Regions from separate parts of the Pantoea sp. X-Soil-ISGK-259 genome, predicted to be linked through region 3. Evidence: predicted binding sites of a transcription regulator. Region 3 holds the regulator's gene; each other region holds the start of a gene.
The links. Region 3 encodes PurR, which represses purine synthesis genes. Its sites were predicted from a motif close to CANGCAAACGTTTGCNTG; they were not measured.
Positions count from the first base shown of each region.

Region 1: AC6I77_RS11585 (NCS2 family permease) is a predicted target of PurR. The motif match lies at 7,492-7,509, and genes of this name have one in related genera.
Region 2: serA (phosphoglycerate dehydrogenase) is a predicted target of PurR. The motif match lies at 4,096-4,113, and genes of this name have one in related genera.

Region 1 is NZ_AP035986.1:2,423,381-2,434,022, reverse strand. Features, by position in the region: gene AC6I77_RS11625 (ATP-binding protein) at 1-268, opposite strand, end outside; gene AC6I77_RS11620 (sugar ABC transporter ATP-binding protein) at 416-1,930, shown strand; gene AC6I77_RS11615 (ABC transporter permease subunit) at 1,941-2,921, shown strand; gene AC6I77_RS11610 (ABC transporter substrate-binding protein) at 3,012-3,950, shown strand; gene AC6I77_RS11605 (D-lyxose/D-mannose isomerase) at 3,994-4,677, shown strand; gene AC6I77_RS11600 (AraC family transcriptional regulator) at 4,789-5,661, opposite strand; gene AC6I77_RS11595 (SDR family oxidoreductase) at 5,827-6,558, shown strand; gene AC6I77_RS11590 (response regulator) at 6,595-7,338, opposite strand; gene AC6I77_RS11585 (NCS2 family permease) at 7,761-9,059, shown strand; gene AC6I77_RS11580 (AMP nucleosidase) at 10,621-10,642, opposite strand, start outside.
Region 2 is NZ_AP035986.1:3,307,967-3,318,608, reverse strand. Features, by position in the region: gene mscS (small-conductance mechanosensitive channel MscS) at 1-517, shown strand, start outside; gene argO (arginine exporter ArgO) at 643-1,266, shown strand; gene AC6I77_RS15750 (oxidative stress defense protein) at 1,411-2,136, shown strand; gene AC6I77_RS15745 (LysR family transcriptional regulator ArgP) at 2,167-3,072, opposite strand; gene rpiA (ribose-5-phosphate isomerase RpiA) at 3,254-3,913, shown strand; gene serA (phosphoglycerate dehydrogenase) at 4,193-5,431, shown strand; gene AC6I77_RS15730 (5-formyltetrahydrofolate cyclo-ligase) at 5,688-6,281, opposite strand; RNA gene ssrS (6S RNA) at 6,374-6,556, opposite strand; gene zapA (cell division protein ZapA) at 6,596-6,925, opposite strand; gene AC6I77_RS15715 (YecA/YgfB family protein) at 7,096-7,674, shown strand; gene pepP (Xaa-Pro aminopeptidase) at 7,721-9,043, shown strand; gene ubiH (2-octaprenyl-6-methoxyphenyl hydroxylase) at 9,040-10,218, shown strand; gene ubiI (FAD-dependent 2-octaprenylphenol hydroxylase) at 10,232-10,642, shown strand, end outside.
Region 3 is NZ_AP035986.1:1,760,994-1,771,635, reverse strand. Features, by position in the region: gene AC6I77_RS08245 (TetR/AcrR family transcriptional regulator) at 1-376, shown strand, start outside; gene AC6I77_RS08240 (alkene reductase) at 427-1,524, shown strand; gene gloA (lactoylglutathione lyase) at 1,641-2,048, shown strand; gene rnt (ribonuclease T) at 2,169-2,837, shown strand; gene AC6I77_RS08225 (Grx4 family monothiol glutaredoxin) at 2,881-3,216, opposite strand; gene AC6I77_RS08220 (C40 family peptidase) at 3,581-4,390, shown strand; gene cydH (cytochrome bd-I oxidase subunit CydH) at 4,434-4,523, opposite strand; gene purR (HTH-type transcriptional repressor PurR) at 4,805-5,830, shown strand; gene punR (DNA-binding transcriptional activator PunR) at 5,827-6,732, opposite strand; gene punC (purine nucleoside transporter PunC) at 6,840-8,042, shown strand; gene cfa (cyclopropane fatty acyl phospholipid synthase) at 8,352-9,500, shown strand; gene AC6I77_RS08190 (riboflavin synthase) at 9,721-10,380, opposite strand; gene AC6I77_RS08185 (MATE family efflux transporter) at 10,584-10,642, shown strand, end outside.

The DNA.
Region 1 (10,642 bases), 660 kb from region 3:
GCTGCGATTCGCTTTGATACTCCAGTGCCCCGACCACCTGCGACAGCCGCACGGCCGCCGTCGCCACATTGGCGGTATCGCGCGCCAGCGCCAGGCTGCCATTCATATCTGCCAGCGTCTGCGCCTGCGCCTGCTCCTGAATTGCCCCGGCATGACGAAAGCCGATGATCGCCACCACGCTTACCATCAGCGTGACTGACACCACCAGCAGATTGAACATCAACAGGCGTCCACGCGCCCCGGCCTGCCACGGATAACTGCGCTGCATCCCACGACCTCTTAATCACTGCAACGATGCGCCGAGTATAGGAGCGTGATGTCAGGCGTTTATGACAAATATGAACGGCCGCTGACATTTTCCGTTTATCTGGCGTTGTTTTACTGGCGGCTATCCACAGTCCGCAGGAGCGAGGCGATGACAGCCACACCAATACTGGAAATGCGGGGAATTACCCGACGCTTCGGCAATTTTTATGCCCTGAAGGGTGTCGATCTCACGGTCTGGCCCGGTGAGGTTCACGCACTGATGGGTGAGAACGGCGCGGGTAAAAGCACACTGATGAAGATTCTGGCCGGTGCCTATACCGCCAGCAGCGGGGAAATTTTAATTGAAAATAAGCCCTGGGCACTGAAAGGGCCGAAAGAGGCGCTGGCTGCCGGGATTACCCTGATTTATCAGGAGATCAATCTGGCACCCAACCTGACGGTGGCAGAGAACATTTTTCTGGGTAGCGAAATTGCGCCTGGCGGGCTGGTGAAGCGGCGACAGATGGCTGAAGAGGCGCAGCGGGTCATTGATCGGCTCGGCGCACAGTTCAGCGCCTGGGATTTAGTCAGTCGTCTGAGCATCGCCGAGCAGCAGCAGGTGGAGATCGCCCGTGCGCTGCAGCGCAACAGCCGCATTCTGGTAATGGATGAGCCGACCGCCGCGCTCTCTAACCGCGAAACCGAACAGCTGTTTGCATTAATCAAACGGCTGCGCAGCGAAGGCATGGCGATTATCTACATCAGCCATCGTATGGCGGAAGTGTATGAGCTGTCTGACCGCGTCAGCGTGCTGCGTGATGGGCAATATGTGGGCAGCCTGACCCGTGACCAGCTTAACGCCAGTGAACTGGTGCGGATGATGGTCGGACGCCCGCTCAGCGACCTGTTTAACAAAGACCGCGCGATCCCTTTAGGCGACATCCGGCTGGCGGTGAATCACCTTACCGACGGCGGCAAAGTGCATCCCAGTAGTCTGGCAGTGCGGGCCGGAGAAATTGTCGGACTGGCCGGGCTGGTAGGCGCCGGTCGCAGCGAGCTGGCGCAGCTGATCTTCGGCGTACATAAGCCGAAAGAGGGCGAGATCTGGATCGACGGTGAGATGGTCACCATTCATTCGCCGCGTGATGCGATTGCCCGTGGCATCGGCTTCCTCACCGAGAACCGCAAAGAGCAGGGACTGTTTCTGGAGATGGCCGCGCAGGAGAATATTGTGATGGCGACGCTGGAACGTGACGCCAGTTACGGGATGCTCAACCGACGCAAAGGGCAGACCATCGCCAATGAGGCGATCGCCTCACTCAATATTCGTGTTCCGCATGCTCAGGTCCGGGCGGGCGGTCTGTCCGGCGGGAACCAGCAAAAGCTGCTGATCTCGCGCTGGGTGGCGATTGGCCCGCGCATCCTGATTCTGGATGAGCCGACGCGCGGCGTCGATGTCGGCGCTAAAAGCGAGATCTACCGCATGATGCAGGAGATGGCGCGGCAGGGCGTGGCGATTTTAATGATCTCCAGCGAACTGCCGGAAGTGGTCGGGATGAGTGACCGCGTTTACGTGATGCACGAAGGCACCATCGTCGGTGAGCTGGAGGGCAGCCACATCAGTCAGGAAAATATTATGACGCTGGCAACCGGTGCGCACAGCGCGTCAACAGGCGAAATCTAAGGAGACCACCATGACACAACTGGCCCGCACCAAAGCGCCGACGCTGAAACGCGCCCTGATGGGCGATCTGCTGCAAACGGTGGGTATCCTGCCGATTCTGATCCTGATCGTGGCGGTATTTGGTTTCGTCACGCCAAACTTTTTTACTGAAGCCAACCTGCTCAACATTACCCGTCAGGCGTCGATCAACATTGTGCTGGCGGCGGGCATGACTTTCGTCATCCTCACCGGCGGTATCGATCTGTCGGTGGGGTCGATGCTGGGCACCACGGCGGTGGTGGCGCTGGTGGCGTCGCTGGACCCGATGCTCGCCTCCCTGACCATTCCGATGGCGCTGGGCGCGGGTCTGGTGATGGGGCTGTTCAACGGCATCCTGGTCGCCTGGGCCGGATTGCCCCCCTTTATTGTCACGCTGGGTACCTACACCGCATTGCGCGGAGCGGCGTATCTGCTGGCGAACGGCACCACGGTGATCAACTCCGATATTAACTTTGAATGGATTGGCAACGGCTATCTCGGGCCGGTGCCGTGGCTGATTGTGATTGCCTTTGCGGTGATTGCCATCTGCTGGTTCATCCTGCGTCGCACCACACTGGGCGTCCATATCTACGCCGTCGGTGGCAATATCCAGGCTGCACGCCTGACGGGCATCAAGGTTGGCGTCGTGCTGCTGTTTGTCTACGGCATGAGTGGCCTGCTGTCGGGGCTGGCCGGGCTGATGAGTGCCTCGCGGCTCTACAGCGCCAACGGCAACCTGGGCGTCGGTTATGAGCTGGATGCGATTGCCGCGGTGATTCTCGGCGGCACCAGCTTTGTCGGTGGTATCGGCACCATCACCGGCACACTGATTGGCGCACTGATTATCGCCACGCTGAATAACGGCATGACGCTGATGGGTGTCTCCTATTTCTGGCAGCTGGTGATCAAAGGCGCAGTGATCATCATCGCCGTCCTGATCGACAAATACCGTACTCGTCATCATGTGAGTTGAGGCTTAAAAGGGCGGATGCGTTATCTGGCCTCCGCCACCTAAAAAACGCCATTAAGTGGTTGGCACCTTGAAAACAGCAGGAGAAGGTCTATGCGTTTTAATCCGATTGTAACCGGGCTGCTGGCGGCAACGCTGTTCAGCACCGGCCTGGCTCAGGCAAAAGAACTCAAATCTATCGGCGTAACGGTCGGCGATCTGGCTAACCCCTTCTTCGTGCAGATCACTAAAGGCGCAGAGATGAAGGCGCGTCAGCTGGCGGGCGATAAAGTTAACGTCACGCTGGTCTCCAGCGGTTACGATCTTGGTCAGCAGGTCGGCCAGATTGATAACTTTATTGCAGCAAAAGTCGACATGATTATCCTCAACGCCGCCGACTCAAAAGGGATCGCCCCAGCCGTTAAACGGGCGCGTGACGCCGGTATCGTAGTGGTCGCGGTTGACGTGGCAGCCGATGGCGCGAATGCGACCATCACCTCCGATAACACCCAGGCAGGCGCAATGGCCTGTAAATATATCTCTGACCGTCTGAAGAACAAAGGCAATGTGGTGATCATCAACGGACCGCCTGTCTCTGCCGTGCAGAACCGTGTTGAAGGCTGCATGAACGAGCTGAAAACCCATCCGGACATCAAGCTGCTCTCCTCCAACCAGAACGCCAAAGGCAGTCGTGAAGGCGGACTGGAAGTGATGACCGGTCTGCTCTCGGCTAATCCAAAAATTGATGCGGTATTTGCCATCAATGATCCGACGGCTATCGGTGCGGATTTAGCGGCGAAACAGGCGCAGCGCAGCGAGTTCTTTATCGTGGGCGTCGATGGATCGCCGGACGGGGAAGAGGCATTGAAGCGTAAAAACTCACTGTTTGTCGCCACGCCAGCTCAGGACCCGCAGGTGATGGCTGCCAAAGCGGTTGAGATTGGCTATGACATTCTGCAGGGCAAACCGGCTCCGGATAAACCTGTGCTGATCCCGGTGAAGCTGATTGATCGTAATAATATCGGCAGCTATCAGGGCTGGACGGTGAAATAAGCGTTAGAGCGGCACCTTCGGGTGCCGCATTCAGGAGGCCAATATGCAACGTTCAGAGGTTAACGACTACCTGCAACATACCCGCGAATTTTTCCGGCAGCAGGATGTGCATCTTCCGTCCTGGGCCGATTACAGCATCCGTCAGTGGCGCGCGCAGGATCGTGAAGTGATACAGGAGATTCTGGCGCTGCGGCTGGGCTGGGATCTCACCAGTTTTGGTGCGGCTGATTTTTTTCAGACCGGATTGACGCTGTTTACTCTGCGTAATGGCTCCCCTGGCGGACAGCCCTGGCATAAACCCTACGCTGAAAAAATTATGCATGTACGTGAAGGGCAACTGACACCTATGCACTACCATCCGCGCAAGATGGAGGACATCATCAATCGCGGTGGTGGCAACCTGATTGTTGAACTGCATAACCGCGACGGAGACGGGCTGGCCGACTCGCCGGTGGTGGTGTCGCTGGATGGCATGCGACAGACCCATGCGGCCGGAACACAGCTGCGGCTTTCACCGGGTGAAAGTGTGACTTTGGAGGCGGGGATCTGGCACAGCTTCTGGGGCGAAAGCGGCTTTGGTGACGTGCTGGTGGGCGAAGTGTCGATGCCCAATGATGACGAGAACGACAATGTGTTTCTGACACCGCTGGCCCGTTTCAACCCGCTGGATGAGGATGAAGCGCCGCGCTGGCTGCTGTGTAATGACTATGCGCATGCCTTTCTCTGAGCCGCATTTATTGCGTTCATTCCCTGAATCTTTTCAATCAATCTCAGTGCAAAATCTCAGTGCAACATTGCCGGCCTCACGGCGGCAGGCCGCGCTGAGCGTGCGCTGTGTTCACCTCAATGATTTCGCGAGGTGTTCAGCGTTATTCAGCCTGAGTTTTCTGATACTGCGGGCGGGGGGCTCACCGAACAGGCGTGCATATTCACGGGTAAACTGCGTCAGACTTTCGTAGCCCACATCTGCCGCAACAGCGGCGACATTACCGGGGCGTAACATAAGCGTCTTGCGCGCCTCGTAAAGCCGGAGATGTTTTTGATACTGCAGCGGGGAAAGTCCGGTGCTGGCCCGGAAACCACGATGAAAAGCTGAAAGACTCATGCCCGCAATCGCCGCCATATCCTCAATACGAAGCGCGGCGGCATAGTGTGTACGCAACCAGACCAGCGCCTTTCTGATCTTCGCGAAATACCCGTTCACCTCTGCTGCCTGACGCAGTAAACCGCCCTGTGTGCTCAGCAACAGCCGATAAAGAATCTCGCGCTCTACTAACGGCGCCATCACCCTAATCTCGCCAGGCTTTGCTATCAGGCGCACCATCCGCAGCCAGGCATCCACCAGCGCCTCATCCACCCGATTGACTGACATGCCATTCTTTGTTTTGGGCGCATCGGTCATGGGCATCTGATGCAATAGTTCGCTGATAGCAGTGAAATCCAGTGTCAGGCGCACCGCCAGATAAGGTGAGATTTCACTGGCCTCTGTAATTTCGCCTGTGGCGGGCAGGTCGAACGACGCCGTGAACATCTCTCCGGCGGAATAGCGGAGAGAGCGTTCGCCCATCTGCAGCCTTTTTTCTCCCTGCAGTATCAGGCTGACGAAAGGCGAATAGATTTCCGGCGGCAGGGGCATCGGCTGACTGACGCGGTAAAGATCCACGCGCGGAATCGCCGTCGCCGTGAGTTCATCAGCCGTGCATGCCAGCATTTCATCTCTTATCGCATCAAGCCTGTTTATGGGACACCTCTCCGGCGGTTGCCGTGTGCAGAGTGAGAAAAGCAGTAACAGGCAAATTTTAGGCAGGATTACAGCCGCCGCACAATCGGCTGAGGATTATTCTCGCTCTCTGACCATTTTACTGGAGGGGATGACATGAGAATTGAGAACGCCGTGATTATGATTACCGGTGCATCGTCGGGCATCGGAGAAGCCACCGCGCGTGCGGCGCTGGAGGCGGGTGCGCAGGTTATTTTACTGGCACGACGCAAAGACCGCCTGGTTGCCCTCGTGGGAGAATCAGGCAAAGCACTGGCTGTGGCCTGCGATGTGACGCAGCCAGAGCAGATTGCAGATGCTGTCAGGCAGGGGATAGCACGCTTTGGCCGGATTGATGTGTTAATCAACAATGCCGGGCAGGGGTTGTTCGCGGCGGTTGAGGAGATTGCTGCAAGCGAGTTCAGAGCGCTGCTCGACCTGAATCTGATCGCGCCGCTGATGATGATGCAGGCGGTGATCCCGCAGATGCGGGCGCAGGGCGAGGGGTGCATTATCAACGTCAGTTCCGGTGCAACCCTGGCAACCTGGCCGGGATCGGCGGCCTATACCAGTTCCAAAGCGGGACTGAATATGCTCTCCGGCGTGGCACGGCTGGAACTGGCGGACGCCGGGATAACGGTATCTGCTGTTTATCCATTCATGACCGTCTCGGAATTTTACCAGTCGGTGAAATCGGGGCAGGACGTTGCGATTGCGCAGGCACAGCAGAGCGCCGCAATTGCGCATACGCCGCAGCGCGTGGCTGAAACGATTCTCACCGTCATTCAGAGCGGAGAGGCGCAGGTCGATCTGGTGCCGCGCGCCTATGGCGGAAGTTATGAGGGATGAGTACCGGCCAGCGGAACGCAGGCCGGGTAAAGTGATTCAGGCGATCTGGCTGGCGCGTAGCGCGGCTTCGGGTTTCATCACGTCAGCGGAAAAGACATAGCCCAGCCCGCGAATGGTGCGAATCAGGTCGGGCTGATGCGGGTTAGTTTCGATTTTGCGGCGCAGTCGCATGATCAGCACATCGATGGTACGGTCAAATACGTCCAGGCTTTCGCTGTGGGTCAGCTCCAGCAACTGATCACGGGTCAGTACTTTGCGGGCATGGCGCACCAGCGCGTGCAGCAGGCTGTATTCTCCCTGGGTCAGCGGCACCAGTTCATGCTGCGGATTAAACAGCTGGCAGCGGCCATCGTCCAGTTGCCAGCCGCCAAAACGCCAGCCCGCCTGTTCGGGGTGAGCCTGCGCAATGCGTCCGCTGCGACGCAGTGCTGCACGGGCGCGCGCCACTACCACGCGTGGATTAAAAGGTTTGGCAATATAGTCATCTGCGCCCATCTCCAGACCCACGACCATCTCCGCTTCCGAACCCATGCCCGTCAGCATAATCACCAGCACGTCCGGCCGCTGACGCTGGAGCTGCTGCAACACCAGCAATCCGTTGGTATCGGGCAACATCATATCCAGCATCACCAGCGAAATTTCCGGGTGTTCGCTGAGCATGGAGAGCGCCTCGCGTCCCTGATGACAGCTGTAGACAGTTAACAGATGTTCACTTAACGCATCCTGCAGGACGTCGCAGACAGCAGGATCATCATCCACCACCAAAATCGCTGGCTTCATGGCGCGGCCTCAATGTTACGAAGGAGTTAATTCTGGAGTCTACACAGGCCAGAAATGGTTGCTGAGGCAGCGTGCTGAAACGTGACCAGCTTCGCCTGTGAGAGTGCGGAAGCGTGCGCTGGCGCAGAGTTTTTCAGGGTGACGCATTTGCCGCAGGAAAACGATTGCGCGGAATCGGTGCATTGCACCATAATCGCGCCCTGTTTTGATTCGGAATCTTCTTAGGCGTGGCCGGCTCTGCCAGGTAATCGATTGCGTCGGCAGGTGGCATGGCAATTGCTTAGGCCAACAGGTTACACAGGGATTTCAGGCGGTTCTGGCAAGCAAGTATGCAGCGGCCAGGACAATGTCCCGGAAACAGAATAAATCAGCATGCAAACCCCTTTGGCAAGTGAGACTCCTGTCTCCTGTATCGAGAGATGATGATGTTAGAAAAACTATTCAAACTCAAAGCGCATAACACGACGGTTCGTACCGAGATTATCGCCGGGATCACCACCTTCCTGGCGATGGCTTATATTCTGTTTGTGAACCCGAGCATTCTGGGCGCAACCGGCATGGACAAGGGCGCGGTATTTGTCGCGACCTGTCTGGCGGCGGCGATTGGTTGTGTGCTGATGGGGCTGATTGCCAACTATCCGATTGCGCTGGCGCCGGGTATGGGACTGAACGCTTTCTTCACCTATACCGTGGTGCTGCATATGGGCTACACGTGGCAGATTGCGCTGGGTGCGGTGTTTCTCTCAGCAGTGATTTTCTTTGCGATGTCACTGTTTAAGATTCGTGAGTGGATTATTGCCAGTATCCCGCTGCCGCTGCGTGCCGGGATTGGCGCTGGTATCGGGCTGTTTCTGGCAATTATTGCGCTGGAAGGGGCAGGCATCGTGGTTGATAACCCGGCGACGCTGGTGGGTATTGGCGATCTGACTAAACCCGGCCCGCTGCTGGCAATGCTGGGCTTTGTGGTGATCGTGGTGCTGGAAGCACGCCGCGTAACCGGTGCGGTGCTGATCGGCATTCTGCTGGTGACCTTTATCTCCATGGGCATTGGCCTGTCGCCGTTCGCGGGCGTTTTCTCAGCTCCGCCATCGATTGCACCGACCTTTTTGCAGCTTGATATTGCCGGGGCATTTAACGTTGGCTTGGTCAGCGTGATTTTTGCCTTCCTGTTTGTCGATGTGTTTGATAACACCGGCACACTGCTGGGCGTGACCAAACGTGCCGGTCTGGCTGATGAGCAGGGTAACGTGCCGAAGATGGGCCGTGCGCTGATTGCCGACAGTGCCGCTGCACTGTTTGGTTCGCTGCTCGGCACCTCGACCACCACCAGTTATGTGGAATCGGCGGCGGGTGTGAGTGCAGGAGGCCGTACCGGCCTGACGGCGATCGTAGTAGGTGTGCTGTTCCTGCTGGCGCTGTTCTTCTCGCCGCTGGCATCCAGCGTGCCGGTCTATGCCACCGCACCTGCGCTGCTGTTTGTGGCTGTGCTGATGACATCCGGTCTGGCTGATATTGACTGGAAAGATATTACTACCGCTGCGCCAGTCACCGTGACTGCGTTGACCATGCCGCTGACTTATTCTATTGCTAACGGCATTGCGTTTGGTTTCATTACCTGGACGCTGGTGAAGTTGCTGAGCGGTCGTGTGAAAGAGATAAATGCGGCGCTGGTGATTCTGTCGATTCTGTTTGTGATTAAGCTGGGATGGCTGAGTGCTTAGCTGTTGCCTGGCGGCAGGGATGTTACGCCTTGCGGCGGGCTGGCGCTGAGCGGGTTACGCTGAGAAGGTTACGCCCGCCAGGCGGTGGGGAGTTCAGGTTGTCCGTGCAGGCGGACGCGTCAAGGGGCGAACGCCCGCCCCTTAACAATCCCGGCGTCCGGCAGCCTGCGCGCCCCGCGTTGCGGGGTGCCTTCGTCACGCCCTGCGGCCCGCGGACCGTCCGGACGCGCCTTCCCTGGCGCGTTCCGTCCTTTCGCCGACGTCCTGTCGGCTCATCCTTGCCTCCGGTTGTTCCTCAGCGCTTCGGATGCCTCTGGTAAACCCCTGCTGGTGGGATTTTTGCCCGGTTCGGGGATTAAGGCCGCTGAAAGTGGGGGGAAGGGGCTGGCTGGTTTCGCTTTGCAGCGGGCCTGCTATGACAATGTTACGTTGCGCGGTGCCTGCCCACTGAGCAGGTTACGCCCGCCAGGCGGTGGGGAGTTTCAGGTTGCCCGTGCAGGCGGACGCGTTAAGGGGCGTACGCCCGCCCCTTAACAATCCCGGCGTCCGGCAGCCTGCGCGCCCCGCGTTGCGGGGTGCCTTCGTCACGCCCTGCGGCCTGCGGACCGTCCGGACGCGCCATCCCTGGCGCGTTCCGTCCTTTCGCCGACGTCCTGTCGGCTCATCCTTGCCTCCGGTTGTTCCTCAGCGCTTCGGATGCCTCAGGTAAACCCCCGCCTTTAATATCCTGGTTTTTATCGGACATAGCGTTGTCTGGTGGTTTGAAAGCCAAAGCTAATTTTGAAAACCATCAGCGGCAATGCACCAGCATTAAAAAGAAGAGGCAACATTTGATAGGGTGAAGAGCCATTCTTCCTGTCAGGCTTAAAACCGCAGGCAATCCTTCAGACTCGCAGCAATTACTTACCCAACACAAAAAGAAGAGATAAAAGTAGATAGGGTGGAAGTGCATTCTTCCTGGCAGGCCAAAACCGCAGGCAATCCTTCAGACTTGCACCGGTGACATACCCAACACAAAAATAAGCGATATCAGCGAGGGTAGAAGGCCATTCTTCCTGCCCGGCAGAGAGACACAGATAATCCTCCGGACTTACAGCGACGACGTACCCAACACAAAAAGAAGAGATAAAAGCGGGGAAGGGAGGCCGTCAGAGCCGCTGAGCGGATGAGGGATTTCAGGACGAGCGGCAGGGATGCCGCGAAGAGGCGGGTTCGCGCCAGGGAGGGCGCGTCCCGCCGGTCCGTAAGAAATCCGGAAGAAGCGAAGGGACCGCGAAGCGGCGGTGAAGCAGGCCGGAGCCCGGGGTCAAGGGGGCGCGGCGACTGGCGCCCCCTTGTTGGTCGCCTGCAGAGGCGTAACTGAAACTGGCCAGCTCGCCAGGCGAACGAAACCTTCTCATAGCCCGTTCGCGCAGCGAACACCCTGGCTTTAGCGTACGCAGCCCGCCAGGCGAACGAAACCCTCTCATAGCCCGTTCGCGCAGCGAACTAACACCAGCCCCAGCTCCGCAGCCCGCCCGTTCGCGCAGCGAACACTCCCCCCTCGCCAGCGGCGAAAAACTTACCTGAAAGGCGGCTCATTA
Region 2 (10,642 bases), 1.5 Mb from region 3:
ACTGCTGGTGATCTTCCGCCACTTCCGCACCGGTGAGTTTGTGGATCTGGGTGGCATCATGGGCACAGTCATGAACGTGCAGATCTTCTCTACGACGCTCAAGTCAGCGGATGGCAAGCGCGTGGTGGTGCCGAACGGTAAAATCCTTGCCGGAAACATCGTTAACTTTTCCCGTGAGCCGGTACGCCGCAATGAATTTATTATCGGCGTCTCCTACGATGCCGATGTGGATCAGGTTCTGACGCTGCTGCGGGAAGTCGTTGAAGCAGATGAACGTGTACTAAAAGATATGGGTATCCAGATTGGGCTTAATGAGTTAGCCGCATCCTCAATGAATTTTGTCGTGCGCTGCTGGAGCAACAGTGGAGACCTGCAAAACGTCTACTGGGATCTGATGAAGAACTTCAAGCGTACGCTGGATGGCAAAGGAATTGGTATTCCTTATCCGCAGATGGATGTGCATCTGCACCGCGTCAGACCGTCAGATACACCTGCACCAGAGACACAGCCGCAGTAATTTGTTCAATGGGCGGCGTCTGTCGCCCATTAATTTTGCTAATCGTGGATTAATTCTTTCAATTTCCGCTAATCATCTCCTCTCTTTATACTTCCCCACATCTGACCATGTGAGGACGTAATTCTGTGATATCTCTCTACTTTCAGGGGCTTGCCCTGGGCGCTGCGCTGATCCTGCCATTGGGGCCACAAAACGCATTTGTGATGAATCAGGGCGTGAAACGTCAGTATCATCTGATGACGGCGGCACTCTGCTCACTGAGCGATATTCTGCTGATATGCGGCGGCATCTTTGGCGGCAGCGCCCTGCTAAGCCAGTCTCCGCTGCTGCTGATGGTCATCACCTGGGCAGGCGTAGCCTTTCTGCTCTGGTATGGCTGGGGTGCGCTGCGAAGCGCTTTTCGTGGCAACGCCGATCTGGCGGATGGCGAGCCACTGAAGCAGAGCAGGGGACGCATTATCGCAACATTGCTGGCGGTAACCTGGCTCAATCCGCACGTCTATCTCGACACTTTTGTGGTGCTGGGCAGTCTTGGCGGCCAGTTGCCCAGCACCACGGCGCGTCAGTGGTTCGCGCTGGGCACCGTCAGCGCGTCGATCCTGTGGTTTTTCGGCCTGGCGCTGCTGGCCGCGTGGCTGTCACCGCGCCTGCGCACCGCGAAAGCACAGCGTGTGATTAACCTGCTGGTCGGCGCGGTAATGTGGTTTATCGCCCTGCAACTGGCGCGTCAGGGTATTGCCGGTTTTTGATCTTAGCCTCGATCCCGGGCGGTAATTGCCGCGCTGCGGACGAACTTTTGGCATAATGACCACTCAAAGCATGGCGCATACCGATGCGCTGTTGGGCTTCGCCGGTTGGAAGCCGTCATAGTGACCTTTTCAAGGAGGACTTTCATGAAACTGAAAGCATTGGCTCTGGCCGCAATCATGAGCGCCGGGGCATTGCCTGGCGTACACGCTGATGAGTTACCGAACGGACCGCACGTGGTGACCTCAGGCAAGGCAACGGTCGATGCTCGTCCCGATATCGCGACCCTCTCTATCGTTGTGAACGTGTCATCGAAAGATGCCGCAGATGCGAAAAAACAGGCAGATAGCCGGGTTGCGCAATATTTCGATTTTCTGCAGAAGAATGGCATCGAGAAAAAAGATATCGATGCGGCTAACCTGAGCACGCAGCCAGAGTATGACTACACCAAAGAGGGTAAATCCGTACTGAAAGGCTATCGTGCTGTGCGTCAGGTACAGGTCACCCTGCGTCAGCTGGACAAGCTGAATGATCTGCTGGACGGAGCACTGAAATCCGGTCTGAATGAGGTGCGTAGCGTCGAGTTAGGCGTGGCAAACCCGGAAAGCTATAAAGAGCAGGCGCGTAAAGCGGCGATTAAAAACGCCACTCAGCAGGCATCGCAACTGGCTGAAGGCTTTAACGCGAAGCTGGGATCGATCTACAGCATCCGTTATCAGGTCGCCAACTATCAGCCAATGCCGATGAACCGCATGTACAAAGCGGCGGCAGCGGCAGATACCTCGGCGCAGGAGACTTATGACCAGCAGAGCATCAACTTTGACGATCAGGTTGATGTAGTGTTTGAGATTAAGCCCAACGCGGCACAATAAAAAAACGGGGCTTTTGCCCCGTTTTTGTTTTCAGGCCGCGACGTCATTCTGACGCAGCACCCGATGTCCATGCGCAATCAGCGCATCGGTCACCCGACGCATTAACCGGCTTTCAGGCGCAAACCGATGCCAGTAGAGCATCCGGCGCTGATACAATCCCGGCGTCAAATCGATTAACTCACCGCTCGCCAGCTCACGTTCAATCTGAAGATGTGGAATCATACAGCAGGTCGATCCCTGTCGGGCCATCTGCACAAAGGCTTCAGACGAGTTCACAATGTGGCAGGGCACACTGCCAGGTGAAAGGTCAAAGTTCTGCTGCAGGAAAGCCTGGTGCATATCATCAAGATGATCAAAAGCCACGGCAGGCGCTTTCAGCAGGGCAGAGCGGGTAACGCCGTTTGGAAAGAAGCGTTCAGCAAAGTCGCGTGACGCCACAAACAGGTAGTCGAGCGCACCCAGCTGATCCACCAGGCAACTCGGCAGCGGCTGCGGCTGAATACTCACCGCACCCACCACTTCACCCCGACGCAGACGCTCCTGAGTGCGTGTTTCATCTTCAACCTGCAGATTCAGGCGAACGGGGGAGTCAGCCAGCACATCTTTTAGCGCAGGCAGCAACCAGGTCGCCAGACTGTCGGCGTTGACCGCCAGCGACAGCAGCAGCGGCGTGGTGCCACTGTTCTCATCGCCCAGCCACTCCTCTTCCAGCAATTCCACCTGATGCAGTAACGCCAGTAGTTTTTGGCCCTGTTCGGTCGGGCGCGGCGGCACAGTGCGCACCAGCAGCGGCTGACCAAACAGGTTCTCCAGCTGCTTGATTCGCTGTGAAACTGCAGACTGAGTGATACACAATTTTTGTGCGGCACGCTCAAATCCGCGTTCGCGGATCACTGAATCCAGCGCCTGAAGCGTTCGATAATCCGGGCGTTTCATTAATATTCATTCTCCTTCAGGATGGACGTCACTATGCCACAAAACTGTTATCTGTGATGGTTCTCTTGTTTTTGTGGACTGGCTTGCAAAGCGATAAATCCACGTCGGTCAGCCGAGCATTTTCAGCAAGCCTTGTTTTATACTACGCGCACTTCGTTGTCGCACAGGTTTTAAACATACCATGACCCAGGATGAACTGAAAAAAGCCGTTGGCTGGGCTGCACTTGATTACGTGCAGCCGGGCACCATTGTCGGCGTAGGCACCGGCTCCACCGCTGCCCACTTTATCGATGCGCTTGCCACGGTCAGGCATCAGATCGACGGTGCCGTCTCCAGCTCAGATGCCTCCACCCAGAAGCTGAAAAGCCTGGGCATTCAGGTTTTTGACCTGAATGAGATTGATGTGCTGTCGGTTTACGTCGATGGCGCGGATGAGATCAACCCGCAGATGCAGATGATTAAAGGCGGCGGCGCGGCGCTGACGCGTGAAAAGATTGTGGCTGCAGTGGCTGAAACCTTTATCTGTATCGCTGACGCCTCGAAAGAGGTGGATGTACTGGGCCGCTTCCCGCTGCCGGTTGAAGTGATTCCGATGGCACGCAGTTATGTGGCGCGTCAGCTGGTGAAAATGGGCGGCTTACCGGAGTATCGTCAGAACGTGGTAACGGATAACGGTAACATTATTCTCGACGTGCATAATCTGCGTATCCTGGATCCGATTGAGCTGGAAAAAACCATCAATGCGTTGCCTGGCGTCGTCACTGTCGGCCTTTTTGCCGCGCGCGGTGCCGATATTGCACTGATTGGCGGACCTGATGGGGTCAAAACTATCAAAAAATGATCTGTCTGGCGCCGTAAAGGCGTCAGTTATTTCTGCCTGAAAATCATCTTTTCTCACACTGGTGAAATTTGGTGACTTATGTCACATAAGCGTCATCGGCAGCGGGTTCGTTCTCTCTTCTTTGCCTCTCTCATGATTTTGTCCGGCAATGTACTGCTGGCAGCCGCTGCCGTGCTGGCTGCCGGGCAATCGTTTGTATTGCCGGACGCGATTTTTTTGATATTTTGACAGAAGGCTGGCTTATGGTAGTCCTCATTGAATGCTGAATAGGATTGGGAAATGGCAAAGGTATCACTGGAAAAAGATAAGATTAAGTTCCTGCTGGTGGAAGGTGTCCATCAGAGCGCGCTGGATAACCTGCGGGCTGCAGGCTATACCAACATCGAATTCCACAAGGGCGCGCTGGACTCCGACGCGTTAAAAGCATCGATTCGCGATGCACACTTCATTGGTATCCGTTCCCGCTCCCAGCTCACTGAAGAGATTTTTGCGGCGGCTGAAAAGCTCGTCGCCGTTGGCTGTTTCTGTATCGGCACCAACCAGGTTGATCTGCAGGCTGCTGCCAGCCGGGGTATTCCGGTGTTCAACGCGCCGTTCTCCAATACCCGCTCGGTTGCGGAGCTGGTGATTGGTGAGATGCTGCTGATGCTGCGTGGCATCCCGGAAGCGAACGCGAAAGCGCACCGTGGCATCTGGAACAAGATTGCCAAAGGCTCATTTGAAGCACGTGGCAAAAAGCTGGGTATCATCGGTTATGGTCATATCGGGATGCAGCTGGGCGTGCTGGCAGAAAGCCTGGGCATGCATGTTTTCTTCTACGACATTGAAAACAAGTTGCCGCTGGGGAATGCTACCCAGGTACGCCATCTGGCCGATCTGCTCAACATGAGCGACGTTGTCAGCCTGCACGTGCCGGAAACTGCCTCAACACAGGATATGATCGGTGCAGAACAGCTGGCGCAGATGAAGCCCGGTGCGCTGCTGATTAACGCCTCACGCGGTACCGTAGTCGATATCCCGGCGCTGTGTGATGCGCTGGCCAGTAAACATGTTGGTGGCGCGGCCATCGACGTCTTCCCGACAGAACCCGCCACCAACAGCGAGCCGTTTATCTCTCCACTGAGCGAATTCGACAACGTGATCCTGACGCCGCACATTGGCGGTTCGACGGAAGAAGCGCAGGAGAACATCGGGATTGAAGTGGCGGGCAAGCTGGCGAAATATTCCGATAACGGCTCGACGCTGTCAGCTGTTAACTTCCCGGAAGTCTCACTGCCGATTCACGGTATCAGCGCCAGTCGTCTGCTGCACATCCATGAGAACCGTCCAGGCGTGCTGACAGCCATCAACCAGATCTTCGCAGAGCAGGGCATCAACATCGCCGCCCAGTATCTGCAAACCTCGCCGTTTATGGGCTATGTGGTTATCGACATTGATGCCGAGCCAGAAGTGGCCGAGAACGCGCTGCAGCTGATGAAGGCGATTCCGGGTACTATCCGCGCCCGTCTGCTTTACTAAGCGATGCAGACACGAAGTGGCGCTAAATAGCGCCACTTCGTGCTATCAGGTACGATCTGCTGTGAGGCTGAGCCTGCTCAGGAAAAACGGTCAGATCGGAAAGTCGCAAACACGTCATTCCTGACTGCCTGGCCCGCGCGGGGGCCGCTTTCCTCTTCTTACCGTGTCCCCTTCGCGTGGTGCTATTTCATTGTTGCAAAATTCGCCCTGATTCGGGGTGCTGATCCGTCTGAAAAAGCCCATAACAGCGGCTCTTCTACTCCCACTGCCAGAGCTTTGACGGCGTCATTACCGCCGGCAAAGGTACATCCCATTCTGCCACCGGCAGGCTATCGACCTGCTGACAATCGTGGGCCAGACCAACCGGCAAAAAGCCGTGCTGTCGCCAGTTCTGCAGGGTGCGATCGTAGAAGCCGCCGCCCATGCCCAGACGCTGCCCATGCTGATCAAACGCAACCAATGGCACCATCATCAGATCCAGCTGATCAAGCGTGATCAACTGCCGGATATCCAGCGGCGGTTCAGGAATACGTAGTTTATTGATATGCAATGGGGTATCGGGCGTGTAGCGCAGAAACAGTAAATGACCGGGCGAGAAGGGATGCAAAACGGGCAGATAGACCGCTTTCTTCAGATGCCAGAGCCTGGCAATCAGCGGACGGGTATTCAGCTCACCATCAACTGACAGGAACAGGGCAATGTTGCGCGCGTGAGTAATCGGCGCATAGTTAAGGGCAAGTTCAGCGAGCTGTTCGGCCGCCTGGGCCTGCTGATCTTCAGTCATTGCACGGCGCAAATGGCGTACCTGCTGACGGATAACCTGACGCTGTATCATTGAAGGTGATGACATGGAAGATTCAGACATGATTTCCCCGCCTGATAAGTCGCTGAACAGCGACTATAACATGTCGGTATGGGGATGAAAGCAGGACTGCAGGAAGAGAGATCTCCGAGATGCCGCCGTAGGCTGTAACCCTTGAACCCTTGGTTCAAGGTGAACATGCCGTCATAACCATCAGGCTTCTCGGACGAACCGAGCATGCACACAGGTTACGAGCGTCACATTCTGTTTTTTCGAAATATCGGCTCAGGGGACTGGCCCACATGCAAACATCTCAGAGAAAATTTACCTCACCGTTACTTTAGTATAGCAACCATGAAGTTTTATTCGAACTTCGCACCCTCACGCTCAGAGATGCGACCTTGCTCAACTAATGCCTGTTCAATCGTCTGCTGCAACATACGGATACGCTGTTCCATATTAGCAGCATAATCGCGCGTTTTCACTTTCTCTTGCGCCAGCTCGTGGCAGACGTTTAACGCGGCGATGAACACCAGTTGTTCTGTATTGGTGACTCTAGTGCGAACTTTTAGATCTTGCAACCGTTGATTGAGATCTTCAGCCGCGCTATTGAGCGCATCTTGCTGCTCTGGCGGACAATTCACTCTCAACGAACGACCAAAAATTTGTAAATCTACCGGTTGTGCAGACATGCCACCTTCCTGACTGATTACTTCGCTCGCAACTCCCTTAGCTGTCAATGGCTTGGGAGGCGGGCAACTATATAGACCCACGAAATAAGATACAACCCCTTTTCTGGAAACCTTGAGGCAGCTAGTGGTAGCATAACACGAACTTATTCTGCCAACGACGATGAAAACTTATGTCCTTACAGAACGCAACCCCCGATTACAACGCGCTCGCGGCAGTGCTCTCACAGCAGGGTGTTGGTATGACGCCTGCAGAAATGCATGGCCTGCTAAGCGGCATCCTCTGCGGCGGTAACCAGGACACCAGCTGGAAGACGCTGGTACACGATCTGGCTAACGAAGGCATGGCGTTTTCACACACGCTTGCGGTCCCGCTGGCGGCGCTGCACGAGCACACGGCCACTACGCTGGAAGATGAGGGTTTCCTGTTTCAGCTCATGCTGCCTGCGGACGACGACATCACCGTATTTGACCGTGCCGATGCGCTGGCAGGCTGGGTTAACCATTTTCTGCTCGGTCTGGGCGTAACACAGCCTAAACTGGATAAAGTCACCGGCGAAACCGGCGAAGCAATCGATGATTTGCGTACGATTGCCCAACTCGGTTACGAAGAGGATGAAGACCAGGAAGAACTGGAGCAGTCGCTGGAAGAGGTGATTGAATATGTGCGTGTCGCTGCACTGCTGTGCCACGATACCTTCACTCGTCCGCAGCCAACCGCGCCAGAAGTGCAAAAACCGACGCTACACTAATTTCAGGTCAACGCGTTTAACCGGTCAGTTTACAGGGAGTGCAGAGATGATTTCACTGGAACGATACCTGCAGCGTCGTCAGGCGCTGCTGGCGAAGATGGCGCCTGGCAGCGCAGCGCTGATTTTTGCTGCGCCTGAAGTGACGCGCAGTAACGACACCGAATATCCCTTCCGCCAGAGCAGCGACTTCAGTTATTTCACCGGCTTTAATGAGCCGCAGGCATTGCTGGTGCTGATCAAAAGCGATGAAAATCACAACCACAGCGTGCTGTTTAACCGCGTGCGTGACCCCGCAGCGGAAGTCTGGTCTGGTCGTCGATTGGGTCAGGAGGCCGCGCCCGATAAACTCGGCGTGGATCGTGCCTTACCCTGGACCGCTATTGGTGAACAGCTGCACCTGCTGCTGAATGGCCTGGATGTGATTTACCATGCGCAGGGCGAATATGCTCACGCAGACACTCTGGTGTTCAGCGCACTGGATAAACTGCGTCGCGGTTTCCGCCAGAATCTTAGCGCGCCAGCCACCGTCACTGACTGGCGTCCATGGGTGCATGAGATGCGCCTGTTTAAAGATGCGGATGAAATTGAGTTGTTACGCCGCGCCGGGAAAATCAGTGCACTGGCGCATACTCGCGCGATGCAAACCTGTCAGCCGGGCATGTTTGAGTATCAGCTGGAAGGGGAGATCCATCACGAATTTACCCGTCACGGCGCGCGTTATCCCTCCTATAACACCATTGTGGGGGCCGGCGAGAACGGCTGCATTCTGCACTACACCGAAAACGAAAGTGAGATGCGCGACGGCGATCTGGTACTGATCGATGCAGGCTGTGAATTCCACGGCTATGCCGGTGATATCACCCGTACCTTCCCGGTTAACGGCCGATTCAGCCCGGCGCAGCGCGCGATTTATGACATCGTTCTGGCTTCGCTGAAGCGATCGCTTGAGATGTTCCGGCCTGGCGTCAGCATTCGCGAAGTGAATGACGAAGTGGTGCGCATTATGATCACCGGTCTGGTGGAGCTGGGTATCCTGGAGGGTGACATCGATACCCTGATCGCCGAAGACGCACATCGCCAGTTCTATATGCATGGCCTGGGCCACTGGCTGGGGCTGGACGTTCACGACGTAGGTCACTACGGCACCCCGAGTCGCGATCGGATTCTGGAGCCGGGCATGGTGTTAACCGTTGAGCCGGGTCTCTATATCGGGCCGGATGCGGATGTACCCGCGCAATATCGCGGCATTGGCATCCGAATCGAAGATGACATTGTGATTACGGAAGAGGGCATTGAGAATCTCACCGACAGCGTCGTGAAAGAAGCCGATGAGATTGAAGCACTGATGGCGGCGGCAAAACAGGCATGACAATTCTGATTGCCGGAGGCGGCATGACCGGGGCGACGCTGGCGCTGGCGATCTCCCATCTCACCCAGGGCACACTGCCGGTGACGCTGATTGAAAGCAGCGAGCCAGGCAGCCGGGCGCATCCCGGTTTTGACGGCCGCGCGATTGCCCTCGCGGCCGGAACCTGCCAGCAACTGGCGGATATCAACCTGTGGCAGCGCATTGCCAGTTGTGCCACGCCGATTACCCATATCCATGTCTCCGATCGCGGTCACGCGGGCTTTGTGTCACTGGCGGCGGCTGATTATGACATTCCGGCGCTGGGGCAGGTTGTCGAGCTGTTTGATGTCGGTCAGCGGCTGTTTGCGGAACTGAAAAAAGCGCCAGGCGTGACGCTGCGCTGTCCTGCACGCGTTACCCAGGCTCACCGAAGCGACCAGCAGGTTGAGGTGACACTGGACAGTGGCGAACAACTCAGCGGCAAGCTGCTGGTGGCCGCGGATGGCACGCGCTCTGCCCTGGCCGCCTCGTGCGGTATTCAGTGGCAAAGAGACGACTATCAGCAGCTCGCGGTAATTGCCAATGTCTCCACTGCGCTGCCCCATCAGGGCCGCGCTTTCGAGCGTTTCACCGAGCATGGCCCGCTGGCGCTACTGCCGATGTCTGGCAACCGTCTCTCGCTGGTCTGGTGTCATCCGCTTTCGCAGCGCGAACGCATTGAGCAGTGGAGCGAGGCTGAATTCCTGAGTCAGCTGCAGCGTGCCTTTGGCTGGCGACTGGGCAAATTCACTCACACGGGTCAGCGAGAATACTACCCGCTGGCGCTACACCGGGCGATGTCGCCGGTGACGCACCGTGTGGCGGTGGTGGGTAATGCTGCACAGACGCTGCATCCCATTGCCGGGCAGGGTTTCAATCTTGGCCTGCGCGATGTGATGTCGCTGGCTGAAACGCTGGCAGCCGCCCATCGTCATCAGCAGGATCCCGGCAGCTATGCCGTGCTGCATCATTATCAGCAGCGTCGTCAGCCCGATCGCGCCGCCACTATCGGCATCACCGACGGACTGGTGCGCGTTTTTGCAAACCAGTATGGTCCACTGGTGGCAGGACGTAACCTGGGCCTGCTGGCAATGGATCATCTGCCGTGGCTACGAAATCAACTGGCTGAGCGTACGCTTGGCTGGGTTAAGCGTTAATAAAGAGGCTCAGATGCAAAGTTTTGATGTGGTGATCGCCGGTGGCGGTATGGTGGGGCTGGCGGTGGCCTGCGGCTTGCAGGGCAGCGGACTGCGCATCGCCGTGCTGGAAAAATCGCCGGAGCCACCGCTGGCGCTGAGTGCGTCACCGTCGATTCGCGTGTCGGCGATAAACGCCGCCAGCGAACGGCTGCTGCAGAAGCTGGATGTCTGGTCGACCATTCTTTCGCTGCGCTGCCGCGCATATCACGGCATGGAAGTGTGGGATAAGGACAGCTTCGGCTCCATCGCTTTTGATGATGAGCAGCAGGGCTTGTCACATCTGGGCCATATCGTCGAAAACCCGGTGATTCACACTGCGCTCTGGCAACGTGCCAGCGCCTGCAGCGACGTGACGATAATGGCACCTTCGCAGTTACAGCAG
Region 3 (10,642 bases):
GCAGCTCAACCAGACCAGCGGCACCCCGCGTGAGCGTCTGCTGAACCACTTTCGTGCGGCCGTTGAGCTGTTTGTGCAGCAGGGTCACATTATGGGTTGTCTGGGCGTTAAGATCTCCGCTGAGGTATGCGATCTTTCTGAGCCAATGCGTGACGCACTGCAGCAGGGCGCAGCGAAAATCACGGCCCTCTACGCCCGGACGCTGATCGCTGCAGAACAGCAGGAGTCGATGAACCTGCCACAGCCTCCCGCGCAGATGGCGGAATTACTGTCGTTGCTGTGGCTTGGCGCCAGCCTGCAGAGCAAAATTTCCCGCGAGGCGCAGCCACTGCGCCTGGCATTGAGTACCATCGAACAGTGGCTTAAGAGCCACTGATTTTTAAAAAACGCATTTGTAGACGACTGGTCTACTAATCAGGAGCTATTATGGCGAGTACCCAGCTGTTTAATCCGCTGAAAGTCGGCGCAATTACCGTCCCAAACCGCGTATTCATGGCACCGCTGACCCGTCTGCGCAGCATCGAGCCTGGCGACATCCCTACCCCGATGATGGCGGAATATTACCGTCAGCGCGCCAGCGCCGGTCTGATCATCACTGAAGCAACCCAGATCTCTTTCCAGGCGAAAGGCTATGCTGGTGCACCAGGCTTACATACGCAGCCACAGATTGCAGCGTGGAAAGCGATTAACGAAGGCGTGCATCAGGCTGGCGGCCACACCGCCGTGCAGCTTTGGCATACCGGTCGTATCTCTCATAACAGCGTGCAGCCGGAAGGTAAAGCACCGGTGGCTCCCTCGGCGATTGCTGCAGGCACCCGTACTTCACTGCGTGCGGAAGATGGCAGCGTTTATCGCGAAGATACCTCAACACCGCGTGAACTGACCGTGCCGGAGATCAAGCAGATCGTGGCCGATTTCGGTCAGGCTGCGGCCAACGCACGTGAAGCGGACTTTGATCTGCTTGAGCTGCACTCGGCGCACGGTTATCTGATTCACCAGTTCCTGGCACCAGACTCCAACCAGCGTACCGATGAATACGGTGGCAGCATTGAAAAACGCGGTCGCTTTGCGCTTGAAGTAGTTGATGCGGTCATTGCTAACTGGTCTGCCGATCGCATTGGTATTCGCGTATCACCTATCGGTAGCTTCCAGAATCTGGATAACGGTCCGGACGAAGAAGAAGCGGCGTTGTGGTACATCGGCGAGCTGGCAAAACGCAATATCGCCTATCTGCACCTCTCTGAGCCAGACTGGGCCGGTGGTCAGCCTTACACCGACGCTTTCCGCCAGAAAGTGCGTGATCTCTTCCCGGGTGCCATCATCGGTGCGGGTGCCTACACCGTTGAGAAAGCCGATGACCTGATTGGTCGTGGTCTGATCGATGCCGTTGCCTTTGGTCGCGATTACATAGCTAACCCGGACCTGGTTGAGCGTCTGCAGCAGGATGCGCCGCTCAATCCACAGCGCCCGGAAAGCTTCTACGGCGGCGGCGCTGAAGGGTATATCGACTACCCGACGCTGTAATCGTTTTGGGCTGCCGTCCGGGACGATGACGGCAGCCATTATTCAATGGCGATTTTCATCGCTATACTTATCGCCTGGGTCATCCGGCGATGGCGTTTTATTTAAAAGAGGATGTTATGCGTTTACTTCATACCATGCTGCGCGTTGGCGATCTGCAACGTTCAATCGATTTCTACACTCGTGTGCTCGGCATGCGCGTGCTGCGTCAGAGCGAAAACACCGAATATAAATATACCCTGGCCTTTGTGGGCTACACCGACGAGAGCGAAGGTGCGGTAATCGAACTGACCTATAACTGGGGCGTCGATAAGTATGACCTCGGTAATGCGTATGGTCACATTGCACTGGGCGTGGATGACGCGGCAGCTGCCTGCGAACGCATCCGTAAAGATGGCGGCAACGTGACGCGTGAGGCTGGCCCGGTCAAAGGCGGCTCTACCATTATTGCCTTTGTTGAAGATCCCGATGGTTACAAAATCGAGCTGATCGAAAACAAAGATGCCGGCAACGGCCTGGGCAACTAAACCTGCCCCTCAGCTTGCCCGTTCGGGTGGGCTGAATCCCCTTCTCTGCGCTTCATCTGCTGCACCCGGCCCCGTTTTTTGCCATAATACGCGCTGCCCTTTTTCTGCAACGAGATCCTGATGTCTGAATCGAATTCCCCTAATGCACTCAATCAACGTTTCCGTGGCTTCTATCCGGTGGTGATCGACGTTGAAACCGCAGGTTTCAACGCGCAAACCGATGCGTTACTGGAGATTGCTGCCATCACGCTGAAAATGGATGAAGAGGGCTGGATTCAGATTGACCAGACGCTGCATTTCAACGTCGAACCTTTTGTCGGTTCGCTGCTGCATCCTGAAGCGCTGGCGTTTACCGGTATCGATCCCAGCAATCCGCTGCGCGGAGCAGTCAGTGAATATGAAGCGCTGCATGCCATTTTCAAAATGGTGCGCAAGGGGATTAAGGACAGTGGCTGCAATCGCGCCATTATGGTGGCGCACAATGCCACTTTTGACCTGAACTTTATGTCAGCAGCGGCAGAGCGTGCCAGCCTGAAGCGCAATCCGTTTCACCCCTTTGCCACCTTTGACACCGCGGCACTCAGCGGACTGGTGCTGGGTCAGACGGTTCTGGCGAAAGCCTGTATTGCGGCGGGAATGGAGTTTGACAGTACCCAGGCGCATTCGGCGCTTTATGACACGCAGCAGACAGCAACACTGTTCTGCGAGCTGGTGAACCGCTGGAAACGCTTAGGCGGCTGGCCACTGCCTTTCGCGGAAGGCGATGCAGAAGCCAGTGCATCCGCATAAGGGAGGCTGCAATGGAAAAGGCCGACGTGATGTCGGCCTTTTTTTATTCTGCTTCTTTAAATTTTTCTGCAGTCTCTTTGATCAGCGTCTGCAGTTCACCACGCTGCAACATCTCAACGATGATGTCGCAGCCACCGACCAGCTCGCCATCAACCCACAGCTGCGGGAAGGTTGGCCAGTTAGCGAATTTCGGCATCTCGGCACGAATGTCCGGGTTCTGCAGAATATCCACGTAAGCAAAACGCTCACCACAGGCTGACAGCGCCTGTACCGCCTGTGCAGAGAAACCGCAGCTAGGCAGTTTCGGGGAACCTTTCATGTACAGCAGGATCGGATTTTCTGCGATCTGGCGCTGAATTTTTTCTACAGTACTCATAATTGCCTTCCTTAAATCGTGACTTCGTGTTTGTTTATTGTAGCGACTTCGCAGCGTGACTGAAAACGAGATTTTGTCCGCTACCGATTATACCGCCATCATTGTTAAGTCCTGCAGCGGGATGCACGACCCTCTGATTATTAACAGCGGGTAACAGTTTAATAATTCGTAATAATTTCGCTGATATAAGACGCTGAAAATGTTCATTTTCAGCGCGATTACGTGGGTTGCACAGATTAATATTAAAAGGCATTACAGTTTTTAAACGAACTGGACTAGAATGGCCTGGGCCCTGATCCTGGATCAGATTAATCTCAACTTTGTCGCGGTGCGTAGTGGCCCTGACAACTTAACTAATCAACGGACTATGCGTTTAATCATTACGCTTTTCATGCTGGCCATTGCGCAACTGTTTTTCAACGTCGCTGCTGCTTCGCCGCACACGCCGGTGAACGTCAGTACGCATAAAGCAGAAAAAAAGAGTGCGCGCGACGATGAACGCCGCAAACGTCGCCAGGTAAAAACGGTGACGAAAAAGACTCGCCTCAGCCCTGTTCAAAAACTTAAAACGAAAAAACAGAAAAAAGTCGAACTCACTGCCAAACAGACGCCTGCTAAGAAGACCTCGCTTAAAACCGCCCGTATAAGCAAAAGCCAGCAAAAGAACAAAGAGAAGAAACGCTATGGCCATCAGCGCCTGCTAAAAACCGCTGAGGTCACCACCAGCGAGCCGGGCACGATTAAAATGAGCAAATCCCACCGTCAGCGTTATCAGAAGGCTCGCGAAACCGCGATGACCAAACTGATGGGCCAGCTGGGTAAACCCTACCAGTGGGGCGGCACTTCGCCGCATACCGGCTTCGATTGCAGCGGCCTGGTCTGGTACGCCTATAAAGATCTGGTGAAGTTTAAGATTCCGCGTACCGCTAATGAGATGTATCACCTGCGTGACGCCGCACCCATCAAGCGTGAGTCGCTGGAGAAAGGCGATCTGGTCTTCTTCCGTATTAATGGTCGCGGTACAGCGGATCACGTTGGCGTGTACCTGGGAGATGGCAAGTTTATCCAGTCACCGCGTACCGGAAAAGACATTCAGATTAGCGCATTAGGGGAAGATTACTGGCAGCGTCATTACATTGGTGCCCGTCGTGTGATGACGCCGAAAACCATACGCTAACCAGAAAACAGTCGTAAAAAGCCGGGAGATTCCCGGCTTTTTTTTAGTGCAGAATGGCGGTAAAACTAAAGGCTACAATCATCAGCAGACAGCCCGCAGTCGTCATTAAAGCCAGTTTAAGATCGGTACTCATTGTTTGCTCCTTAGTCACACAATTTGTGGGGATATCGCATTTTCCCACAGGGCCCGGTAAAAATCTCGTTTTATCCGTTCAGCCTTGTTAGAATCCCGCCTTTGTTGCGCAACGCGCGCAATCCTGATTCCGTTTGCGCCGGTTTTCAGGCGTTTTATTTCCGCCAGCGGCCTGTAAACCGGCCAAAAACGCGGCATTTTTGCGGAAAAAACCCTGAGCAGACGCAAACGTTTAACACTACGCTTATCATAGAGTTAGATAAGCACTGGAGTCCGATTTTCATGGCAACAATTAAAGATGTGGCGAAACGCGCTGGCGTCTCAACGACGACGGTTTCGCACGTCATCAATAAAACCCGCTTTGTCGCAGAAGAGACGCGTAACGCGGTCTGGCAGGCGATAAAAGAACTGCACTATTCGCCAAGCGCCGTGGCGCGCAGCCTGAAAGTGAATCACACCAGAACGCTGGGCCTGCTGGCGACCTCCAGCGAAGCCCCCTATTTCGCAGAGATTATTGAAGCGATTGAGAATCACTGTTTTGACAAAGGCTATACGCTGATTCTGGGGAATTCGCATAACGATCTGCAAAAACAGCGCGCCTATCTCAGCATGATGGCGCAGAAGCGTGTCGATGGTCTGCTGGTGATGTGCTCAGAATATCCAGACGACCTGCTGCAGATGCTGGAAGAGAACCGTAACATCCCGATGGTGGTAATGGACTGGGGCGAATCGCGCGCCGACTTCACCGACACGGTTCTGGATAACGCGTTCCAGGGCGGCTATCTGGCAGGACGCTATCTGATTGAACGCGGTCACCGCGACATTGGTGCTATCCCCGGTCAGATGGAGCGTAATACCGGTGGCGGACGTCATGCCGGTTTCCTGAAGGCGCTGGAAGAAGCCAGCATTCAGCCGCGCGCCGAGTGGATTGTCCAGGGTGACTTTGAGCCGGAGTCGGGCTATCAGGCGATGCAGCAGATCCTGTCACAGAAACAGCGCCCGACGGCGGTGTTCTGCGGTGGTGATATCATGGCAATGGGTGCAATTTGCGCCGCCGACGAAATGGGTTTGCGCGTACCGCAGGATATTTCGGTGATCGGTTATGATAATGTGCGCAACGCCCGCTATTTCGCACCGGCCCTGACCACCGTGCATCAGCCTAAAGCTCAGTTAGGTGAAAAAGCGCTGGATATGCTGCTGGACCGCATCACCAGTAAGCGTGAAGTGTCACAGACGATTGAAGTACACCCTACGCTGATTGAGCGCCGCTCGGTGGCCGACGGTCCATTCCGCGACTATCGCCGTTAATCCTCGCTTAACCACTCCTGATTAAGCGTTTGCGCATCACCCAGGTAGCTGAGCAACCAGCCAGTCGCCGGTGATGCGCGATCCTCAGCCCAGCTGACACAGCAGGGACTGTCCGGAAACGCCACCGGCAGAGTCAGTTCAACCAGATCGCCGCTGTCGAGCAGTGGCCTGGCAAGATGACCGGGCACCATCGCCACACACAATCCCGCCTGCACGCACTCCAGCCCGGTTTGCCATTCCGGCACCACCAGCCTGCGCTGGTTATCCAGCGTCCATGTCATTCGGCGCGGCAGTGCGCGTGAAGTATCTTCCAGCACCAGTGACGGCCAGCTACGCAGCGTGTCGTCATCGATCTGGCTCGCCTGCGTCAGGGGATGATCGGGCGCGACCACGCAGCGCCAGTTGAGTGTGCCCATATCGCGAAACGCAAAACGTCCGCCCACCGGAATCGCCTGGGTGGCCCCAATGGCCACTTCTACCCGGCCATCGGCCAGCGCATCCCAGACGCCGTTAAAAACTTCATAACTGATGATCAGCTCCATGTCGGGGAAATGGCGATAGAAATCTTTAACCAGTTGCCGGGTGCGCTGAGGTTTAGCGATACGGTCAACCGCGATGCTGAGCTGACCGCGCCAGCCGTTGGCCAGCTGCTGACACTGTCGTCGTGTGGCTAGCATTTTTTTGATGACGCTGCGCCCTTCACGGACAAAATGCTCGCCTGCCGGAGTCAGTACCACTTCACGGTGCTGACGCTCAAACAGCGGCACCGCCAGCCAACTCTCCAGCTGCCGCACCGTGTAACTGATGGCAGAGGGCACCCGATGTAACTCCTGCGCAGCAGCGCTAAAGCTGCCGCCACGGGCGACTGCGTCAACCACTTCTAATGCATATTCTGACCACATAATCTGCCTTCAAAATTTTTAACAGCAAGCGGCAAATATTACCGTTTCACAGCAGCAAACGCACCTTTTACACTCTGCCGCGTTTATCCTGCAAAAATGAGAATGAGATGTTGTCGAATAAAGGATTTATGCCTTACCTTGCCCTGCTGAGCATGCTCGGCTTTTTAGCCACCGATATGTACCTGCCCGCCTTCGGCGCGATGCAGCAAACGTTTAACACCTCACCCGGCCTGATCAGCGCCAGTATGAGTCTTTTTCTGGGAGGCTTCGCTGTGGGTCAGCTCTTCTGGGGACCCCTTTCCGATCGCATTGGCCGTAAACCTGTGCTGCTGACCGGGCTGGCCATGTTTGGGATCGGTTGTGCAGGCATGCTGTGGGTCAATGATATCTATCTGATGCTGGCGCTACGTTTTGTTCAGGCGATTGGCGTCTGTGCTGCTGCCGTTAGCTGGCAGGCACTGGTCGTGGATCGCTACCCTGCCGCACGTGCCAACAAAGTTTTCGCCACCATTATGCCGCTGGTTGCACTCTCTCCGGCACTGGCCCCGTTGCTGGGCGCCTGGCTGATTGGTCATTTCCACTGGCGTTCAATCTTCCTGGTGCTGACCCTGATTGCGGTAGCGCTGATTCTGACCACGCTGCGTCTGCCCACTGTTCGCAAAGTCGCAGGTGAAAAAAAGGCACAGCCGGGTTTCTTTACCCTGCTCAAATCGCGGGTTTATAGCGGCAACGTGCTGATCTACTCAGCCTGTTCTGCCAGCTTCTTTGCCTGGCTGACGGGTTCGCCGTTTATTCTGGCAGATTTAGGTCTCTCGCCTGCCGACATCGGCCTGAGTTATGTGCCACAGACCCTCGCCTTTTTGATAGGTGGCTTCGGCTGTCGCGCCCTGCTCAACCGCTTTAACGGTTCACAGTTGCTGCCATGGTTACTGGGTATCTATAGCCTGAGCATTCTGGCGCTGTTTGCTGTTGCGCTTGCCGGCAACAGCACGCTGGTTAGCCTGATGGTTCCATTCTGCGGCATGGCGCTGGCGAACGGCGCGATCTATCCGATTGTGGTCTCCAGTGCATTAATGCCCTTCCCGAATGCTACCGGCAAAGCGGCCGCATTGCAGAACACACTGCAGTTAGGTCTGTGCTTCGCCGCAAGCCTGGCGGTATCAGCCGGATTAACTCAGGCGCTGTTTACCACCACACTCACGATGACGGCGACCATTGTGCTCGCGCTGTTCGGCTTCGCCATGCAGCGTGCCGACAGCGCACAAAGTGTTGTTGCCTCAGCGCAACCTGCCTGCCAGGATAATCACTGACACACTGACTTCTTAGTTAGCATCCTAACAATAAGTCATTGAATATTGACCCGCGTGAGAATATACTCATTCGGGTCAACAAATCTGTAATAAATCAACAATATAATAACGTAATAATCTGATTGGCACCCTGTTGCCGGGACGGTATTCGCGCGCGTTATTCTCATCTTGCCCGTCCAGCTGCAGGCTATTCCAGTCCTCTGTATCACACAATAACCGGTGTGCGGAGTCATCCGTAACGTTTCTCAATGCCTGACGAAATTGGCTACTCTTTGTTCAGGTTCAGATTGGACAGGTGGTGGAAAAGCTATGAGTTCATCTTATGCTGAAGTAGTGAGCCCGGAAGAGAACCATTGGTATCGCATCGTTCATGAACTGCTGGAATCAGCGGATGTCGAAATCAATGGTTCACGTCCATGGGATATTCATGTTACGCATCCAGGTTTTTTTAAACGTGTTCTGCAGGAGGGTTCACTTGGGCTCGGTGAGAGCTATATGGATGGATGGTGGGAGTGTGACCGGCTGGATATGTTCTTTCACCACGTACTTAAACATAAACTCGATCAGCAATTGCCTCACCACTTTAAAGATACGTTGCGCATTGCCGCCGCTCGCTTAACGAATCTGCAATCAAAAAAACGGGCCTGGATTGTCGGTAAAGAACATTACGATCTCGGCAACGATCTTTTTTCACTGATGCTTGATCCTTATATGCAATATTCCTGTGGCTACTGGAAAGAGGCCACGACGCTGGCGACAGCACAGGAAGCCAAGCTGGATATGATCTGCCGGAAATTAGCGCTGGAACCCGGGATGTCGCTGCTGGATATTGGCTGTGGCTGGGGCGGACTCGCGGAATTTGCTGCACGTCATTACGGCGTCAAAGTGCATGGCGTGACGATTTCCGCCGAACAGCAAAAACTGGCGCAGCAGCGCTGTAACGGATTAGACGTCACAATTCTGTTGCAGGATTATCGCGATCTGAATGAGCAGTTTGATCGTATTGTTTCAGTGGGAATGTTCGAACATGTCGGGCCAAAAAATTACGCCACCTATTTTGATGTGGTCGATCGTAATTTAAAACCTGACGGTATTTTCCTGCTTCACACTATTGGTGCAATTAAGACCGATATGAGCGTCGATCCCTGGATCGATAAATATATCTTCCCCAATGGTTGTCTGCCGTCAGTGCGTCATGTAGCGGATGCCAGCGAGCCCCACTTTATTCTGGAAGACTGGCATAACTTTGGTGCTGATTACGACAAAACATTGATGGCCTGGCATGAACGCTTTGTGCAGGCCTGGCCAGAACTGGCTGATAAATATGGTGAACGCTTTAAGCGGATGTTCTCTTATTATCTCAATGCCTGTGCCGGTGCCTTCCGGGCGCGTGATATTCAGCTGTGGCAGATTGTGTTCAGTCGCGGTGTTGAGGGCGGATTACGGGTGGCGCGGTAGGGTCATGTTAAGAAGATGCTGCCGCGCTAAAGGCTTTAAAAAGGGGCCTGTTCAGTTTTGAGCGTGTAACAGCACAGGAACACAGAAAGATTTGAAAGAGACAAACCCGTTATCCGTGGCGGGGGACGCTTTCCTCTTCTGACTGTGTTCCCTGTGCTTCAGGCTATTATATCGCTGCCAGATTCGCCCGGATTGGCTCCCCAGCAATCTTTGACGCTTATTAGCTCTCGGCGTCAGTCTGGCCGGTCAGCATGCTCATCGCTGCCGCGGCATCGCGCTGTGCTAATACCCGCTCAACGGTCTCTACGATTGCCTGCGTGTGTGGATCGATCTCAATATTAACCCGATCGCCAAACGTCTTCGCGCCCAGCGTGGTGCGCTCCAGCGTTTCCGGGATCAGATAGACGCAGAATTTGGTCTTCGTCACATCGCCGACTGTCAGGCTGATACCGTCGATGCCGACAAAACCTTTATGCAGAATATATTTCATCTGCGTCGGGTCCTGGATTTTAAACCAGACTTCGCGGTTATGTTCTGACTGGATAATCTTGCAGATCTCAGCGGTGGTCATAATATGACCTGACATCAGATGACCGCCTATTTCATCGCTGAATCGGGCTGCACGCTCAATATTGACCACATCACCCTGACGTAAATCACCCAGGTTAGTTACCCGCAAGGTCTCTTTAATTAAATCAAAACTGACGCAGTCGCCGTCAATTGCCGTCACGGTTAAACAGCAACCGTTGTGCGCGACAGATGCGCCCAGCGCCAGACCCGGTAAAAGCGCTTCCGGCAGTCGGACAGTGTGGGTACGAAACAGTTCTTTCTCTTCAATGGACACGATTTCTGCGGTGCCCTGCACAATACCGGTAAACATAGTCTTTGCCTCTGCGAAGTTTGCGCTAGTTTATCACAGCTCAGGTCAGGTGTTAGATTTCAGCCGACGCCCTCTATTTAATGACGGCGTAAAACGCATTGTGTGACAAAGATTGGCGAATGCTATTGCGCCAGTTACACTAGCCCGCGCAATTTCCTGGGCTTTTCTGCCCTTTTAATTCTTTCAACAAGTCAGGTGTTAACGTGCAGAAGTATTTAACAGAAGCGCGTCAATTGCTGGCCCTTGCGATTCCAGTCATCCT